Linked DNA regions of Geminicoccus roseus DSM 18922. The protein of the gene in region 1 interacts with the protein of each later gene in a pairwise test. Links are inferred from orthologs where the notes say so. Each region holds a gene or a part of one and is shown on either strand. Other genes may lie near its edges.

Region 1 (9,311 bases):
GCCTGGCCAAGACCTTCCGGTCGGGCCGGTTCGCGCTGACCGCGGATGAGGCCTTCGACCGGGTGATCCGGGCCTGCGCGGAGGCCACCGAGATCCGGCCCAGCACCTGGCTGAACCCGCAGCTCATCGAGCTCTATGGCGCCCTGCACCGCCGGGGCCATGCGCACAGCGTGGAGACCTGGCAGGACGGCAGGCTGGTCGGCGGGCTGTACGGCGTCTCGATCGGCGGCGCCTTCTTCGGCGAGAGCATGTTCAGCCGGGCGACCGACGCCTCCAAGGTCGCCCTGGTGGAACTGGTGCGCCGGCTGCGCGCCGGCGGCTACGTGCTGCTGGACACCCAGTTCGTCACCAGCCACCTGACCCGCTTCGGCGCGATCGAGATCCCCCAGGCGGAGTACCAGCGGCGCCTGCACCATGCGATGATGCTGAACGCCGTGTTCCCCAAGGACGGGGTTCAGCCGGGCGGCACCACGCTCGCCGGGGGATCGGGCAGGAGCGGGTCGATGCAGCCGGTCAGCCACACGTCGTAGACCGGGTGCTCCAGGGCGTGGAGCGAGGGGCTGGAGGCATAGACCCAGCCGGAGAAGATCCGCTCCTCGCGGTCCTGGTCGAGATCGTCGATCTCCAGAAACGCGGCGGCTTCCGGGGTCTCGGTCGGCGGCGAGGTGAAGCAGGCCTTCAGCGTGATCAGCAGGGTGCCGAACCGGACCGGCTGGTCCAGGGTCACCTCGATCCGCACCACCCGCGCCGTGACCTTGTCCAGGCCCTGCATCTCCGCCTTGTTGTTCGGCACGGTCGGCCCCGCCGCCAGGGCTGGGCCGGCGCTCAAGGCGGACGACAGCAGGACGGCGGCGCCCAGCCGCCGCAGAACCATCGAAGCGATCATGGGCTGGAGAAGATGTCGTCGGCGGCTCCCGCGTCGCCGCCAGATGCCGCGCCGCCCGATCCGCCGCTCTCGCTGCCGCCCTGGCTGAAGATGTAGCGACCGATCAGGTCCTCGATGCTGACCGAGGACTGGGTCAGGGTGATGGCCCCGCCCGGCTCCAGGTTGCGGTCGTCGCCACCGGGGATGATCGAGAGGTACTTGCCGCCGATCAGGCTGGAGCTGGCGACCGAGGCCGAACTGTCGGTCGGCAGCTCGATGCCGTTCTGCACCGAGAAGCGGACCGACGCCCGGAAGGTCTGCGGGTCCAGGCTCTTCGCGGTGACGGTGCCGACCTTCACCCCGCTGATCCGTACGTCGCCGCCGACATCGATCCCGTCGGCGCGGTCGAACTGCGCCACCAGCTCATAGCCGTTCGGACCGCCGATGTTGCTGCGCCCATACGCCCAGAACAGGAAGCCGGCCGCCACCAGCAGCACCAGGGCCCCGAGTATGGTCTCGACGATGCTGCGGGCCATGCCATTCCTCTCCGACGTCGTCGCGCTCGATCCATGCGGTCAGGTAGCGCCTGACGGCCAAACCCTCAACCTCGGGCGTCTCAGGCCTGCCCGGTCTTCTCGTCCAGCCCGAGCAGGGCCCGGGCAAATGCTTCGGCCTCGAACGGCTTCAGGTCCTCGATCGCCTCGCCCACGCCCAAGGCATGGATCGGCAGGTGGAACCGCTCGGCCAGCGACACGACCACGCCGCCCTTGGCGGTGCCGTCCAGCTTGGTCACCACCAGGCCGGTCACGTCCACGATCTCCTTGAAGACCTCGAGCTGCCGGTGCGCGTTCTGCCCGGTCGTGCCGTCCAGCACCAGCACGGTGTCGTGCGGGGCGTCGGGATCGACCTTCTTGATCACCCGGATGATCTTCTTCAGCTCGTCCATGAGGGCCGCCTTGTTGTGCAGCCGCCCGGCCGTGTCGATCATCAGGATGTCGGCGCCCTGCGCCTTGGCCTTCTCCAGCGCGGAAAAGGCCAGCGCCGCGGGATCCGATCCCTGCGTCGCCGCCAGCACCGGCACGCCGTTGCGCTCGCCCCAGACCTGGAGCTGCTCCACCGCGGCCGCCCGGAAGGTGTCGCAGGCGGCCAGCACCACCTTCAGCCCGGCATCGGTCGCCATCTTGGCGAGCTTGCCGATCGTGGTGGTCTTGCCGGTGCCGTTCACCCCGCACACCAGGATCACCTGCGGCGCCACGTCCCGCGACGGGATCGGCTTCGCATACGGCTTCAGGATCCGGGTGACCTCGGCGGCCAGCACCTGGCGGACCTCCTGGTCGGTGACGTCCTTGCCGTAGCGCTCCTTCTTCAGGTGCGCGACCAGCCGGCCGGAGGTCTCCACCCCCATGTCGGCCAGGATCAGCGCCTCCTCCAGCTCGTCCAGGGTCTCCTGGTCGAGCTTCTTCTTCACGAAGATCGCGGAAATGGATCCGGTGAGCTGGCCCGAGGTCTTCGACAGACCGGATTTCAGGCGCTGCCACCAGCTGGCATTGGTCTGGGTCATGGCGAGGCGGAAACTCGCCGATGCGGCGGGGTTCGGCAAGCGCCGGATGACGTGGAGCCCCCTGATCTGCCTTGCCGCGGCGTGCATGGCTGCCATGTGCCGGACGAGGCGTCAGGTCAGCAGCCGCCCTCCCGCCATCCGGATCGGGCGGTCCATCGCCTCCACCAGCGCCGGGTCATGGCTGACCGCCAGCAAGGTGGTGCCGCGCCGGGACGTTTCCTCGCGCAGGAGGCCGATCACCGCCGAGGCGCTGGCGGCGTCCAGGCTGGCGGTGGGTTCGTCGGCGATCAGGATGGGCGGGTCCTGGAACAGGGCCCGGGCGATCGCGACCCGCTGCTGCTCGCCCCGGGACAGGGTGGCGACGTCCTCGCGCGCCCCGGACACCCCACAGAGGTCCAGCAGGGCCAAGGCCCGCTCCTTTGCGGCCGGGACCGGCCTCCAGGCGGAGAAATAGCCGGCGGCCATCACGTTCTGCAGCACCGGCATGCCCCGGATGAGGTGAAAGTCCTGGAAGATCATGCCGACATGGCGGCGCCGCCAGCGGTCCCGGGCGCCCTCGGGAAGGGCGGTGATCTCCTGGTCCGCCCAGCGCACCTCTCCCTGCTGCACCGGCTGGATGCCGCTCAGCGCGAAGGCCAGCGTGGTCTTGCCGCAGCCGGACGGCCCGGTGATGGCAACCCGCGCGCCCTGACGGATCTCCAGCGACGGGACATCCAGCGCCGGCACCGCCGAGAAGGCGACCCGGAGCCCCCGGACCCGCAGGTGGCTCACCGGGCGCCTCCGAAGGATCGGCCGGCGCCGGCCGCTGCGCCCGGGCAGGGATGCCCTGGATCGACTTCCTGGAGTGCCGGCAAGACAGAAATCCTCCCTCGCATTTCACCCAACATGTCCGGACATCCGATGGATTTTCCAGATCATTCTGTTGTTCGAGTGGTATTGCTATCCGTCATTGCCTGGAACTATCTCGCTTTGGAAGATCGAAGGTCAGGGAGATGATCATGAAGAAACCTGTGCAGGCTGCTCTGTGCCTGGGGTCGGTCGTGCTGGCGGCAACCGGCTGCAGCAGCCGGGGCGCCGAGACGACCGTCGGCAGCAGCAGCGCCGCGCTGGCCCAGGCGGGCGATCCCTACTTCCAGACCGGCCAGGACACGCTCCAGCGGATCATGGCGCAGCAGCCGAACACCAACCACGCCAAGAACGTGATCCTGTTCGTCGCCGATGGCATGGGTTTTCCCACCATCACCGCGACCCGGATCCTGGAAGGTCAGCAGCGCGGCGTGGACGGCGAATCCAACGTCCTGACCTTTGAATCCTTCCCCTACCTGGCTGCGTCCAAGACCTACTCGGCCGATGGCCAGGTCTCCGACAGCTCGCCCACCGCGGTGGCGATGGTGACCGGGGTGAAGACCAACAACGGCGTCATGGCGGTGTCGCACAACGTGGCCGAAGAGGACTGCCGGGCGTCCCTGGACAACGGTGCCGTCACCACGATCTTCGAGATGGCGCAGGCCGCCGGCCTTGCCACCGGCGTGGTCAGCACCGCGCGGCTGACCCATGCCACGCCGGGCGCCACCTATTCGCATTCGCCCAGCCGCGACTGGGAATCGGATGCCGACATGCCGCCCGAGGCGATCGAGATGGGCTGCAAGGACATCGCCAGCTCCCTGATCGAGACCCCGAACGGCCACGGCTTCGACGTGGCGATGGGCGGCGGGCGCGCCAACTTCCTGCCCGAGACCGCCGCCGATCCGGAGGATGAGGGCAAGACCGGCAAGCGCACCGACAACCGCGACCTGACCAGGGAATGGCAGGACCGCAACGACAATGCGGTGTTCGTCTGGAACCAGCAGCAGTTCGACGCGATCGACCCCGCGACCACCGGCCCGGTCCTCGGCCTGTTCGAGATGTCGCACATGAAGTATTCGGTCGACCGCGAGAAGGACAAAGGCGGCGAGCCGTCCTTGTCGGAGATGACCTCCAAGGCCATCGACATCCTGCAGGCCAAGGCCGGTGACGAGGGCTTCATCCTCTTGGTCGAGGCCGGCCGGGTCGACCATGCGCTGCATGAGGGCAATGCCGCGCGGGCGCTGAACGATGCGATCGCCTTCGACCGCGCCATCAAGACCGCCACCCAGAAGGTCGACCTCGACGAGACTCTGATCGTGGTGACCGCCGACCACGGCCACACCCTGACCATCAGCGGCTATCCCGAGCGCGGCAATCCGATCCTGGGCCTGGCCTCCTGGAAGGGCGAGCCGCTGCTGGGCGATGACGGCAAGCCCTACACCACCCTGGGCTTCGCCAATGGCCCGGGCGCGATGAAGGACGGCGTCCGCGCCGATCTGACCAACGTCGACACCACCGATGTCGACTTCCTGCAGCAGTCCCTGGTGCCGCTCGCCAGCGAGACCCATGGCGGCGAGGATCTGGGCATCTATGCGATCGGCCCCTGGTCGCATCTCTTCCAGGGCACGGTGGAGCAGAACTATATCTTCCACGTGATGGACCATGCCTCCGGCATCAGCCAGCGCGCAGCCGGCGCCGCCAAGTGAGGATCTGAAGGGGAGACAGGACATGGCCGGGCCCACCCGACGTCACCTGCTGGCCGCCCTGGCTGCGATCGGCGTGGCTGGAACCGTGCGACCCGGCCATGCCGCCCCGCAGATCAAGCTGCGCGACATCTACGGCAGGGGTGCGGCGTTCTCCGAGGAGGCGCTGGCCTTGGCCGACCAGACCGTGGAGATCCAGGGCTTCATGGCGCCGCCGCTCAAGCCCGACGCGCCCTTCTTCGTGCTGACCAAGCGGCCGATGGCGGTCTGCCCGTTCTGCGACAGCGAGATGGACTGGCCGCAGGACATCATCCTGGTCCGCCTGGAAAGTCCGCAGGAATGGGTCGACTTCAACCTGCCGATCCGCGTCACCGGCACCCTGTCGCTGGGCACCGAGATCGACGAGGAGACCGGCTTCGTGAGCCGGGTCCGGCTGCTCGACGCCAGCTACGAGCGGATCTGAGCGTTTGGGCAACCCCCTGCCCTTCGTCCTGGCCGACCTGCGGCGCAGCCGGGCGGGCGTGCTGGCGGTCATCCTCCTGGTGGCGCTGGCCGTGGCCCTGGGCGTGGCGGTCTCCGCCCAGGAGCGCGCCCTGCGCGAAGGCAGCGCTGAGGCCGCCGACCCGTTCGACCTGCTGATCGGCGCGCCCGGCAGCGAAACCCAGCTGGTCCTCTCCACCGTCTACCTTCAGCCCGCCTCCCTGGACCTGATCGACGCCAGGATCCTGGCCGAGCTCGCGGACAACCCGGAGGTCGCCTATGCCGCGCCGATCGGCTTTGGCGACAACTGGCAGGGCCACCCGCTGATAGGCTCGACCACCGACTTCCTGACCCGGGGCGGCGCCCTGGCCCTGGCCGAGGGACGCCCGTTCGCCCGGGTCGACGAGGTGGTGGTCGGCGCGGACGTGCCGCTCGCCCTGGAGCAGGAATTCGAGCCGCTGCACGGCCATGTCGAGATGGAGGACGAGGACCACCACGAATTCGCCTTCCGGGTGGTCGGCCGGCTGCCCCGCCTGGGCAGCCCCTGGGACCGGGCGATCGTGTCCAGCATCGAATCCACCTGGTGGATCCACGGCCTGCCGGTCGGCCATGCCCTGGACGAGGCCCGGGTCTGGCCGGCCGGCCTGCACGGCGAGCCGGACTTTTCGGCGATCCCGGTGGGCCCGCCCTTCGACCTGGACGAGCTGCCGGGCGTCCCGGCGATCGTGGTCAAGCCGGCCAGCTTCGCCGCGGCCTATGCCCTGCGCGCGCAGTACCGCGGCGCCGACGCCACCATGGCGGTGTTCCCGGGCGAGGTGCTGGTGCAGCTCTACGCGCTCTTGGGCGACGTGCGCGACCTGATCGCGACGATCTCGGTGCTGACCCAGGTCCTGGTGATCGGGGCGGTGCTGCTGGCGGTGCTGGCCAGCCTGGCGCAGCGGCGCCGGCTGATCGGGGTCCTGCGGGCGCTGGGCGCGTCGCGCCTGTTCGTGTTCGCCACGGTCTGGCTGAACGTGGCGCTGATCCTGACGCTGGGCGCGTTGCTGGGCCTGGCGCTGGGCTATGGCGGCGCCCTGCTGGTGTCCCTGGCCTTCGAGAGCCGCACCTCGGTGGCCCTGCCGGTGGCCCTGGGCCACCCGGAATTCCTGCTGGTCCTGGCGATCGTGCTGGTCGGGCTGGCCCTGGCCGCCATCCCGGCCGCCCTCACCTACCGCAACTCCGTCGCCGCCGCCTTGCGCAGCTGACCGGCTCAGGCCGCCCGCTCGCCCAGCAGCACCTCGCCCTCCACGCCCTTGATCCGCACGTCCACCAGCGTGCCCGCCGGCGGGTCGTCGTTTGCGGCGAGCTTCACCGGCGCGAAATGCCGGGTGTGCCCGGCCCCGCCCCGCTCGACCAGCAGCTCGCGCACCCGGCCCTGCTCGCCCGCATAGAAGCGCGCCACCGCCTTGGCGCCCTCGGCGCGCAAGAGGGCGGCGCGCTCCTTGCGCAGCATCGGCTCGACCTGCGGCATCTTCGCCGCCGGGGTGCCCTGGCGCGGGCTGTAGGGGAACACGTGCAGCCAGGTGAGCCCGGCCTCCTCGACGATCCGCCTGGTGTTCTCGAACATCTGGTCGGTCTCGGTCGGGAAGCCCGCGATGATGTCGGCGCCGAACACCAGGTCCGGCCGGAGGCCGCGCAGCCGCGCCGTCAGCCCCAGCACGTCCTCGCGGGAATGGCGGCGCTTCATCCGCTTGAGCGTCATGGTGTCGCCGGCCTGCAGCGACAAATGCAAATGCGGCATCAGCCGGGGCTCGCTCGCGATCAGCTCCAGCAGGTCGTCGTCGATCTCGGCCGGGTCGATCGAGGACAGGCGCAGCCTCGGAAGTTCCGGCACGTCGCGCAGCACCGCCTTCATCAGCCCGCCGAGCGTCGGCGCATCCCCCAAATCCTTGCCATAGGAAGTGATGTCGACCCCGGTCACCACCAGCTCGCGATAGCCCTGCCCGACCAGCAGCCGCGTCTGCGCCACCACGTCCTGGATCGGCACCGAGCGGGACGGCCCGCGCCCGTAGGGAATGATGCAGAAGGTGCAGCGATGGTCGCAGCCGTTCTGCACCTGCAGGAACGCGCGCGACCGGCCGTCGAAGCCCGGCACCAGGTGCCCGGCCATCGCCTTGACCGCCATGATGTCGCCGACCCGGACCCGCTCCGGCCCCTCGCCGGCAAGGCCGGTCCAGGTGAGCGGCTTCAGCTTGTCCTCGTTGCCGACCACATGGTCGACCTCGTCCATCCCGGTCCACTTGGCCGGGTCGACCTGGACGGCGCAGCCGGTCACCACGATCCGCTTCTCGGGGTTCTGCCGCCTTGCCTTGCGCACCGCCTGGCGGACCTGGCGCTCCGCCTCGGCGGTGACCGTGCAGGAATGGACGATCACCAGGTCCTTCAGCCCGGCCTCCTCGGCATGGCGGCGCATCACCTCGGATTCGAAGATGTTCAGCCGGCAGCCGAAGGTCAGGACGTCGATGGCGCTCATGGCGCGTCCGGCGCCATCTCGGCGCTGATCTCGCCCGTATAGGAGAGCGCGGTCGGCCCGGTCATCACCACCCCGTTGATCCCGTCCCAGGCAAGCTGCAGCTCGCCGCCGTCCAGCTGGAAGCGGACCTTGCCGTCGACCAGGTCCTTGCGCACCAGCGCCACCATCGCCGCACAGGCCCCGCTGCCGCAGGCGAGCGTCAGCCCGGCGCCTCGCTCGAACACGCGCAGCCGCACGTTCTGGCGGTCCAGCACCTGCACGAAGCCGATATTGGCGCGCTCGGGGAACATCGGGTCGCGCTCCAGCATCGCCCCCATCCCGGCGACGTCCAGGCTCTCCAGATGCTCGACCACGAACACCGCGTGCGGGTTGCCCATGTTCACCGCGAACGGCCGCGGCAGCCCGGCGATGTCGACCGGCACCTGCTCGGTGTCGCATTCATGGGTGAGCGGGATCTCGTCCCAGCGAAAGCGCGGCTGGCCCATGTCCACCGACCAGGCATCGCCGTCGCGCACCGCCCGCAGGATGCCGCGCCCGGTGCGCAGCTCGATCCGGTCCTGGCCGGTCTCGTCGTGGATCAGCCGGGCGACGCAGCGGGTGGCGTTGCCGCAGGCCCCGGATTCGCTGCCGTCGGCGTTGAAGAACCGCACATGGGCGTCCAGCTCCGGGTCCTCGTCGATCACGACGAGCTGGTCGAAGCCGATGCCGCGATGGCGGTCGGCGAGCCTGGCCACCCAGGCGGGATCGATCGGGATCGGCATCCGACGCTCGTCCAGGAGGACGAAGTCGTTGCCCAGCCCGTGCATCTTGGTGAAGGGCACGATGGTCATGGTGCGGCCTGATCGCAGATCGTCGCCCCCCGCGCAACGGTGGAACCGCGATTCCTTGACATCTGGATGGCGCGGTGCTCAAGAGAGCCGCGCTTCGCGGGCCCATCTCGCGGAGGCGGTTTTCTATACGCTGCCGTGTCCGGAAAATCCATCGCCGGGAACGACGTTGATGGATTGGCACAGGACGGAACGACCGGGATCATGTTCGAAAACCTAACCACCCGCCTTGGTGGCGTGTTCGACCGGCTGCGCCGGCGCGGCGCGCTGTCCGAGGCCGATGTCGGCGAAGCCCTGCGCGAGATCCGCGTGGCGCTGCTGGAGGCCGACGTCGCCCTGCCGGTGGTCAAGGACTTCGTCGCCGGCATCAAGGAGCGCGCAGTCGGCCAGGAGGTGATCCGCTCGATCACGCCCGGCCAGCAGATCGTCAAGATCGTCAACGACCGGCTGATCGAGCTCCTGGGCGGTGCCGAGCAGGCCGGGCTGGACCTGGGCTCGCCGCCCTCGGTCGTGCTGA
Region 2 (9,652 bases), 730 kb from region 1 along the record:
CGCGATGTATGATGCCAGCCTGCCGGAGCTGGGCTATCGCCTCGTGATGACCATCGACGACGCGCCCGACTTCAAGGGGCTGGGCTATGGCGGCAACAGCCACGAGCCGGCCTTCTGGATCGGCGCCTCCACCAATCCGGACGATCCGGCTCCCGTCCCGATCGACGGGATGCACGTGGCGTTCGCCGCCCAGAACCGCCCTTCGGTCGACGCCTGGTACCGGGCGGCCCTGGCCCATGGCGGCAAGGACAACGGCCCGCCCGGGATCCGCCACCAGTATCATCCCAACTATTACGCCGCCTACGTGATCGACCCGGACGGCTACCATCTGGAAGCGGTCTGCCATCTCGCCCCCTGAGCCCCGCCTGCCCGCCGTCCTCCTGGCCGGCGGCCTGGCCCGCCGGATGGGCGGCGGCGACAAGTGCCTGGTGCCCCTGGCCGGCCGGCCGCTGCTGGCGCACGTGATCCAGGCGATCCGGCCGCAGGTGGACGACCTGCTCCTGAACGCGAACGGTGATCCGGCCCGCTTCGCGGCCTTCGGCCTGCCGGTGCGCGCCGATCCGCTGCCGGGCTTTCCGGGCCCGCTGGCGGGCGTGCTGGCCGGGATGCGCTGGGCAGCGGAACGGGGCGCCGGCCACGTGCTGAGCCTGCCGGCCGACACCCCGTTCTTCCCGCCAGACCTCGCCGGCCAGCTCGCCGCCGCCATCTCCCCCGACCATCCGGTCGCCTGTGCCGCCTCGGGCGACCGGGAGCATCCGGTGATCGCGGTCTGGTCGGTGGCGCTGGCGCCGATGCTTGAGGAGCAGCTGCTGGCCGGCAAGCGGCGGGTGGGCGCGTTCGCCCGGCTTGCCGGGCGGCGCCTTGTCGTCTGGCCGGCAGCGCCGCTGGATCCGTTCTTCAACGTGAACACGCCGGACGACCTCGCGCTTGCCGTCGGCCGCCTCGACCCCACCTGACACCTGCAACCCTGGAGCAGCGCCATGTCCGCCGAAACGCCCGCCGAGACGCCTGTCGTGAAGATCGATTTCGTGTCCGACATCGTGTGCCCGTGGTGCGCCGTCGGGCTGCGCTCCCTGGAGGAGGCGATCGCCCGGCTGGACGGGACGGTCCGCGTCGACCTGCATTTCCAGCCGTTCGAGCTGAACCCGGCCATGCCGCCCGAGGGCCAGGAGATCGTCGAGCACCTGACCCAGAAATACGGGATCACCCCGGAACAGGTCGCCGCCAACAGCGAGGTGCTGCGCGAGCGGGGAGCCGCGGTCGGCTTCGAGTTCCGCCTGGAAGGCCGCGAGCGCACCTACAACAGCTTCGACGCCCATCGCCTGCTGCACTGGGCGGAAATCGAGGGCAAGGACCTGACCCTCAAGCACGCTTTGCTGCGCGCCTATTTCACCGAGGGCCGCAACGTCAGCGACAAGGCGACCCTGGTCGAGATCGCCGGAGCGGCCGGCCTATCCGTTGAGCGCGCGCGCGAGATCCTGGACAGCGACGCCTATGCCCAGGACGTGCGCGCCCAGGAGCAGTTCTACACCGGGCTCGGCATCAGCGGGGTCCCCTCGGTGATCCTGAACGACCGCCACCTGATCCAGGGCGGCCAGCCGCCGGAACTGTTCGAGCGGGCCCTGCGTCAGGTCGCGGCCGCGGCCTGACCGCCGCTCAGGTCGGCTGGAAGCTGAGCTCGAAGCGGCGATACCGGTTGCCCAGTTCGTCGACCACGACGCTGGCCCCCTTGTCGCCGCTGACCAGGCTCAGGTCCTGGTCGAGCGTGCGGACCCGGAACCTCCACCCCTCCGGCAGCTTCAGCCGCTCCCCGAGCCCGGCCAGGTCCTCGGCCGACAGGTCGGGATCGACCGCCTGGCTGTAGCTCGCCATCACGTAGACGCGGGAATCGCCCATCAGCTCGTAGACGGTCTCGCCGGCGGCATAGATGTAGGTGCCGGGAACCGGAATCCGGTGCGGGACATAGGCGGCCGCCTCGGCCGGTCCGGCGCCCGCACGCTCCGCCACCGGCCGCATCGGGACACCCTGCACGTCAACCGCAGGCTGGTCCAGCCCCCGCGACTGCAGCCAGTCAATCAGGTAGTGGCGAGGTCCGTCGACCGTGGCGGCTTCGCCGCCTAAGCGGGACGCCGCCTGCTCGGGCCTGATCGCTTCGGCCGCCGCCGGGGAACAGTCGCCCAGCCCGACCGTGCTGTACAGGCGCTCCGCGGCTGGCACCGCGATCGCCACCCGGATCTCGCAGAACCTCCGGTCGCGAAGGTTGCCGATCTCCCTCATCCGGCCTTCGGCCAGCGCCAGGGGCGCCGACAGGATGCCGGCGCCGATCGTGCCGGCCAGCATCGCCGCCCTTGCCCATGTCGCCTGCATGTCGGTCTCCGTCCATCGGGGTAGCCAGGAGACGCCACCCTATGGGCGAAGACGAGCATCCGGAAGGAGGTCGGCCGCGCAGACGCGGCCTCCCCTCAACCCTCAGTGGCCAGGACGGGCGCCGGAGGGTGCCCGGTCGTCCTCGATCTCGATCTCGGTTTCCCGGACGGTATCGCGCACGGTTTCGGTGCGGGTATCGGTCTGCTTGTGCAGGCCGATTTCCTCCTTCACCCGGGCGACCTTCTCGACCACCGCTTCCTCGCCCCGCTCGACCGCCTCGATCGTGCGTTCCTGGAAGGCCGCCACGCCCGGCGCCACCTCCCGGTCGACCGGCCGGCGCTCGATGGTCACGCGCTCGGAATGAAGGTCGACCTGCGCCTCGACCGGACGCTCGGTGACATAGGTGCGGACCCGGACATTGCCGCCGCCGACCTGGCGCTTGCCGACCCGGACCTCCTCGTCGACCACCTGGATGGTCTGGTCGTCATGATGGTCGCCGGAGGTGCTGGCGCCGGTGCCGAAGCCGGCGGCGGCGCTGCCAACAGGAGCGGCAGAGGCTGGGCCGGTGCTGCCGGTCCAGCCTTCCTGGCGCCAGCTCTCGCTGCGCTCGTCCAGGTCGACGGGATCCGACCTCTCGAGGACCTCCTCGACTTCCGCCCCCAGATCCTCCTGGACAGTGGCGGTCAGAAGATAGCCGCCACGCCGTAGGCCCTCGGAATAGGTGGAGCGGTCCTCGTCGGGCATGAAGAGGTCGCCCAGGCTGGCCCAGAAGCCCTTGTCCTCGACCTCCGGACCGGCACCGGCAGCCGTGGAGTCCGCGCCGCGAACCGAGATGTCGCGGGCCTGCACCCCGATGCTGATCAGCCCGTCCTGCGCGGCCTCGGCCGCTCCGCGTGTGTCATAGAGAGCAGTGATCGTGTTCATGATGCTTCGCTTTCAGAGGGATCGGCCGGAGAGGATGCCTCCAGCCGGGTGACGGTCGCGTGCTCGGAACGGAGCGGTACCGTCTGGCGAACGAGCTGCTCGCCTGTTGTCTTGGTGATCCGAAGCTCTTCTTTGAGAACGAGCTGGGTGTGGACGACGAGCCGCTCTTCCACGACCGGGACGATCAGCACCCCGTCCTCTTCGCGGATCTGGGGCATGGTCTCGACAGGCTGATCGATCAGCACGCGCTGCACGCCGACTTCATCGTGTCGCAGCAGGGCCTCGACGACCTGCTGCCGCGTCTCGACGGTCGTTTCGACAAGAACACGCCCAAGTTCCACCATGCGCTTGGTGACCTGGGCATGTTCTTCGAACAGCTCGACTTTGAGCTCTTGGGGAGTGGTCGTCGTCTTGGACATGCAGCATCAACTTCATCGGATGCCGCTCGTTCCATCACATTGAAGCGAGAAGGAAAAATATTTCGACGAATATTCGCATGTATTAGATAACAGATATTATACAGCTTCAGAAACAGTTGATTTATGGGGGCGTGGATCTTGTTGCTCTCGCTGCCACGGCCGCAGCAGCAACTTCCTCTTGAGGATCCTGGCGCACGGACACGCTCTTGCGCCGGTGGGGCGGGCAGCAGGGCCGGCACGGCCGCCGCCTGTCCCGGCAAGGGAACCCGTTCCGGCCGCCTGGAAAATCGTCTAGGCCGGATCCGACCTGGAGACACCGCCCGTGCCGATCCGCCCCGAGCGCCGCTATTTCTACCCGATCGACTGGCCGATCATCAGCCGGCAGATCCGCTTCGGCCGGGCCAAGGGCCGCTGCGAGACCTGCGGCCGCCCGCACGGCCGGCTGATCTGCCAGCTGGCGGACGGCCGCTGGTTCGACGAGTTGTCCGGACAGTGGCGGGACGACCGGGGCGAGCCGGTGGACTGGCCGGACATCGTCGCCTGGTCCAGCCAGCGGCAGCGGCGGATCTGGCTGGGCACCGCCCATCTGGACCAGGACCCCGGCAACTCGGTGGGCGCCAACCTCAAGGCCTTGTGCCAGCGCTGCCACCTGCGCCACGACCGGCCGGCCAACATCCTGCGCCGTCGGCAGCGCCATCGCGCCCGGCTGGCCCTGGGCGACCTGTTCACCGGGCCGAACCCCCTGGTCTGAGCGGCCCCGGACGCCTCAGGCGGAGGCTTCGCCGGTGCCCACCGGGCAGGCGACGCCGGTGCCTGCCAGGCCGCAATAGCCCCAGGGCTTCTTGGCCAGGTATTGCTGGTGCTCGTCCTCGGCATGGAAGAACGGCACTTCGCCGCCGATGGTCGTGGTGACCGGGCCAAGGCCGCGCCCGGCGAGCCTGGCCTGGTAGGCGGCGCGCACCTCCTCGGCGATCCTTCGGTCCTCTTGCTCGGCCAGGAAGAGGCAGGAGCGGTACTGGGTCCCAACGTCGTTGCCCTGGCGCATGCCCTGGGTCGGGTCGTGCTCCTCGAAGAAGGTCTTCAGGAGGCGCCGCAGCGTCACGACCGACGGATCGTAGACCACCAGCACGACCTCGGCATGGCCGGTGCCCTCGCTGCAGACCTCGTAATAGGTCGGGTTCGGCGTGGAGCCCCCGGCAAAGCCGGCCGCGGTGACCCAGACGCCCGGGATCTGCCAGAACAGGCGCTCGGCACCCCAGAAGCAGCCCATCCCCACCAGCAAGCTCCGGAACCCGTCGGGCCAGGGCACCGCCAGCGGCCGATCCGATACCGCGTGCCGGCCGGGTTCGGTGATCGGATGCGGGCGACCCGGCACCCAGTCTGCCCTGCTCGCGGACTTCTTCCAGAGCGAGGAGAGGCGGAACATCCGGTTTCCTTCCAGGCAGCGCGATGCCGACAGGAAATGGCCACCGGAAAAGATGGTTCAAGCGCTGCCGAAGACGGTCATGTATTCCAGCCGTCCCAGCAGCCCTGGTCGACGGCGCTGGCTCGGGCCATCAGTCCAGAAGGCGGCGCGCCGCTCGACCCTTTCCGCCCGGGCATCCCAGGGGGTGTAGATAGTGCCGTAGGCCATGCGCGGGGCTTCGGCTTCCACGCACGGCCGTGCTGCTTGACGATGCGTCATCGCGCTTCCCCTCACGTCGACGCTTGGCAGCGTTTCACCTGAGGGCTTCTTGCCGAGGCCTCCAGATGCATTGCCTAGTTCTCATCGTACGGCAACACCGCTGTGGTCGAGAAGAGGTCGCCTCATTGCAAATGGGTCATGTTACCGTAGCAAAGGCAGGAGCCACGCCAGGATCGGAAAAGTCACAATGGTGGAAGCAACAATCGTGGCGCTGGTCTCGCCGACGGCGCTGTTGTAGCGCACCGAGAAAAGATAAGCGTTGATCCCCGCCGGCATCGCCGACGTCACGATGGCGACCGCGCGCCCGATTGGATCCAGCGGCACGACCCAGGTCGTCACCACGAACACCAGGAGCGGAAACGCCACGTTCTTGAACAGGCACAAGACAAAGGCTTCGCGCCAGAGCGAGCCCAGCTTGAACCGCGCGAGATTGGCGCCGAGCGCGAACAGCGCCATCGGCATGGCCGACTGGCCCAGCAGGACCGCGGTGCGGTCCACCGCGGCGGGGATCGGGATCGGCGAGTAGCGCAGCAGCACCCCCACCGCCAAACCGACCAGGATCGGGTTGGTGATCAGGTTCATGACCACCACCTTGGGCAGCTTGCGCAGTTCGCCGCTGGCGCCGATGCCGAGCTCGGCGACCACGGTGGTCAGGGTGAACAGCGTGGCGCTGTGGAAGGCGATCAGCAGGAACAGCGGCACCGCCGCGGCCTCGCCGTAGATGCCGAGCGTGATCGGCACCGACAGCACCAGGACGTTGCCGAACGACGAGGTGATCCCGAAGATCGCGGGCTTGGCCTCGCGGGCATCGAACAGGCGCCGGGCCGAGAAGGCGGCCAGCCCGAAGATCACGAAGGCGCAGCCGAAATAAACGAAGATCAGCCGCCACTCGATCTGGGCGGGCAGGTCGACGGTCAGCATCTCCCGGGCGAGCATGACCGGGATCGCCACGTCGAACACGAAGCGGGAGATGCCCTGGACCTGCTGGTCCACCACCACCCGGAAGCCGGCCAGCACGCGCCCGAGCAGCACGAGCGCATAGACCGGCACGAGATGATCGAAAAGGATCTGCGACACGTCCACCGCCCAGGCGTCGGCCGGGCGGACCCTGCCGGCCGGCTCAAGCCGGGCGGCAGGCCGTCAGCCCCGCGGGAGGATCAGACCAGCACGCCGTGGCAGGCCTTGTACTTCTTGCCGGAACCGCACGGGCAAGGCGCATTGCGCCCGACCCGTCCCCAGGTCGAGGGATCGGCCGGATCGACCGGGCTGGCCGCCTGGGCGCCCTGCCCGTCCGCCGCCATGGCCATCGCCATGGCCGGGGTCGCCGCCAGCGCCGCGCCGCCGGCACCGCCGGCCATGCGCGGCCCCGGACGCGGCGGCTCCTCCGGGCCGAAGCCCTGGACCGGCTCCGGCATGCGCACCTGGAGCTGCATCATCACCTGCGTCACCATCTGGCGCAGCTCGGAGAGCAGCCCGTCGAACAGGTTGAAGGCTTCCCGCTTGTACTCGTTCAGGGGATCCTTCTGGCCGTAGCCGCGCAGGTAGATGCCCTGGCGCAGATGATCCAGATGAAGCAGGTGCTCCTTCCAGACATGGTCCAGGACCTGCAGCAGCAGGCTCTTCTCGGCCTGGCGCATCATCTCCGGCCCGTACTGCTCGACCTTGGCCGCATAGTGCGCGTCGGCCGCCTCGTTCAGGCGCTTGATGATCTCCTCGTCGGCGATGCCCTCTTCCTTGGCCCAGTCCTGCACCGGCAGGTCGAGGGCCAGGTAGCGCTGGACGTCGGCCTGCAGCCCCTCGGTGTCCCACTGCTCCGGGTAGGCCTTCTCCGGGATGTGCTTGCGCACGATCTCCTGGACGGTCTGCTCGCGCATGTCGGCGATGGTGTCGGCGACGTCCTCGGACTGCATCAGCTCCAGGCGCTGCTCATAGATGACCTTGCGCTGGTCATTCATGACATCGTCGAACTTGAGGAGCTGCTTGCGGATCTCGAAGTTGCGCGCCTCGACCTTCTGCTGCGCCTTCTCCAGGGCCTTGTTGATCCAGGGATGGACGATCGCCTCGCCCTCCTGGAGCCCCAGCTTCTGCAGCATGCCGTCGATCCGCTCGGACCCGAAGATCCGCATCAGGTCGTCGTCCAGCGACAGGTAGAACTTGGAGCGGCCGGGGTCGCCCTGGCGGCCGGAGCGGCCGCGCAGCTGGTTGTCGATCCGCCGGCTCTCGTGGCGCTCGGTGCCAAGCACGTAGAGGCCGCCGACCTCCTTGACCTGGACCTGCTCGCTCTCGACCTCCTGGCGGATCTTCGCCACCGCCGCCGGGTCCGGATCGGCTCCCAGCTCGTGGAGGATCCGCATGTCGGCATTGCCGCCCAGCTGGATGTCGGTGCCGCGGCCGGCCATGTTGGTGGCGATGGTGACGGCGCCCAGCCGCCCGGCCTGGGCGACGATGTTGGCTTCCTGCTCGTGGTAGCGGGCGTTCAGCACCTGGTGCGGGACGCCCTTCTTCTTCAACTCGTCGGACAGCATCTCCGACTTCTCGATCGAGACCGTGCCGACCAGGATCGGCTGCTTCTTCGCGTAGGAAGCCTCGATCTCCTGGACGATCGCCTCGTACTTCTCCCGCGCCGAACGGTAGACCTCGTCGTCCTCGTCCTTGCGGATCATCTTGCGGTGGGTCGGGATCTCCACGACCTCGAGCTTGTAGATCTCGGCGAACTCGGAGGCCTCGGTGGCGGCCGTGCCGGTCATGCCCGACAGCTTGGAGTAGAGGCGGAAATAGTTCTGGAAGGTGATCGAGGCGAGGGTCTGGTTCTCCGGCTGGATCGCGACCTTCTCCTTCGCCTCGATCGCCTGGTGCAGGCCCTCGGAGTAGCGCCGCCCTTCCATCATCCGGCCGGTGAACTCGTCGACGATCACGATCTTGCCGTCCTTGACGACATATTCGTTGTCGCGGGTGAACAGGTGATGGGCCCGCAGCGCCTGGTTGGTGTGGTGCACCAGCGAGACGTTCTCGATGTCGTACAGGTCGGGCGCCTTGAGCAGGCCGGCCTGGTCGAACAGCTGCTGGATGTGCTCCTGGCCCTGCTCGGTCAGCGAGACCGAGCGCTGCTTCTCGTCCTTCTCCCAGTCGCCCTCGACCAGCTGCGGCATCAGCGCGTCGACCGCGCGGTACAACTCGGAACTGTCGTCGGACGGGCCGCTGATGATCAGCGGCGTGCGCGCCTCATCCACCAGGATCGAATCCACCTCGTCGACGATCGCGAAGCCGTGCCCGCGCTGCACCAGCGATTCGAAGCTGTGCTTCATGTTATCGCGCAGGTAGTCGAAGCCGAGCTCGTTGTTGGTGGCGTAGGTGATGTCGCAGGCATAGGCCTCGCGCCTGGCCTGTTCCGGCGTCTGCGGCACCACCACGCCCACGGTCAGCCCGAGGAAGCGGTGGACCTGGCCCATCCAGTTCGCATCGCGCCTTGCCAGGTAGTCGTTGACGGTGACGACGTGGACGCCCTCGCCGGTCAAGGCGTTCAGATAGGCCGCCAGGGTGGAGACCAGGGTCTTGCCCTCGCCGGTGCGCATCTCGGCGATCCGGCCCTGGTGCAGCACCATGCCGCCGATCAGCTGCACGTCGTAATGCCGCTGCCCGAGCGTGCGCTTGGCCGCCTCCCGCACGGTGGCGAACGCCTCGATCAGCAGGTCGTCGAGGGTCTCGCCCTGGGCCAGCCGCCCCTTGAATTCGGCCGTCCTGGCCTTCAGTTGATCGTCGGACAGCGCCACCATCTGCGGTTCCAGCGCATTGATAGCGTCGACGTTTTTCTTGAGGCTCTTGACCATGCGGTCGTTGTGCGACCCGAAGAGCCGCCTTGCGATGGCGCCGAACATGCCGCTGGGAAATCCCGCCAAAGAGTGGACCGGGCACAGGCTCGCCCGACCAGGGTCGGTGAGCTACGCCCTCCCACCAAAGGTGTCAACGCGACCGCGCTTGTGCAAGTACGCCAGTGATGGCACCTGTCCTTCGCGCCAAGCCCCGGGGTCCATCGGCAACGAGCGGACCCTGGCGGCGATCAGACAAGAGAGGAGCACCATCGGTGCGTCTAGCGGTATTCGGCGTCTCCATCCTTCTGGCCACGACCTCCCTGGTCCAGGCCCAGGAAACGGTGCCAGCCCCGGCCGAAACGGCCCCTGTCGAGAACCAGGCCGCCACGCCGGAAGGCGATCCCGTTGTCGCGACGGTCGACGGCGCGGAGATCCACCGGTCCGACGTG

What was found.
Region 2: the proteins of GEMRO_RS29620 (region 1) and secA interact in binary tests that used the Escherichia coli proteins (3 or more experiments, as listed by UniProt). The link is inferred for Geminicoccus roseus DSM 18922 from one-to-one orthologs.

The regions. Positions count from the first base shown.
Region 1 is NZ_KE386572.1:2,757,972-2,767,282, reverse strand. The notes cover bases 2,742-5,701. They hold GEMRO_RS29620 (alkaline phosphatase), read left to right. Parts: upstream 2,742-3,424; coding sequence 3,425-4,978; downstream 4,979-5,701. Other genes in these bases: GEMRO_RS0113915 (FtsX-like permease family protein), read left to right, coding at 5,443-5,701; GEMRO_RS0113920 (hypothetical protein), read left to right, coding at 5,001-5,438; GEMRO_RS0113930 (ATP-binding cassette domain-containing protein), read right to left, coding at 2,742-3,197. Outside these bases: aat (leucyl/phenylalanyl-tRNA--protein transferase), read left to right, coding at 1-530; GEMRO_RS29630 (DUF2155 domain-containing protein), read right to left, coding at 455-874; outer membrane lipid asymmetry maintenance protein MlaD, read right to left, coding at 883-1,401; signal recognition particle-docking protein FtsY, read right to left, coding at 1,482-2,426; more of GEMRO_RS0113930, read right to left, coding at 2,538-2,741; more of GEMRO_RS0113915, read left to right, coding at 5,702-6,699; tRNA (N(6)-L-threonylcarbamoyladenosine(37)-C(2))-methylthiotransferase MtaB, read right to left, coding at 6,705-7,967; dapF (diaminopimelate epimerase), read right to left, coding at 7,964-8,797; ffh (signal recognition particle protein), read left to right, coding at 8,999-9,311.
Region 2 is NZ_KE386572.1:3,492,269-3,501,920, reverse strand. What follows is about bases 6,352-9,652. They hold secA (preprotein translocase subunit SecA), read right to left. Parts: upstream 9,270-9,652; coding sequence 6,552-9,269; downstream 6,352-6,551. Other genes in these bases: GEMRO_RS30260 (peptidylprolyl isomerase), read left to right, coding at 9,476-9,652; GEMRO_RS0117455 (AEC family transporter), read right to left, coding at 6,352-6,471. Outside these bases: GEMRO_RS34330 (VOC family protein), read left to right, coding at 1-358; molybdenum cofactor guanylyltransferase MobA, read left to right, coding at 345-956; GEMRO_RS0117490 (DsbA family oxidoreductase), read left to right, coding at 981-1,649; GEMRO_RS32810 (hypothetical protein), read right to left, coding at 1,657-2,367; GEMRO_RS0117480 (YsnF/AvaK domain-containing protein), read right to left, coding at 2,470-3,291; GEMRO_RS30265 (YsnF/AvaK domain-containing protein), read right to left, coding at 3,288-3,710; GEMRO_RS35350 (hypothetical protein), read left to right, coding at 4,033-4,461; peptide-methionine (S)-S-oxide reductase MsrA, read right to left, coding at 4,477-5,136; GEMRO_RS34325 (hypothetical protein), read right to left, coding at 5,194-5,394; more of GEMRO_RS0117455, read right to left, coding at 5,536-6,351. UniProt on the Escherichia coli protein: Required for protein export, interacts with the SecYEG preprotein conducting channel.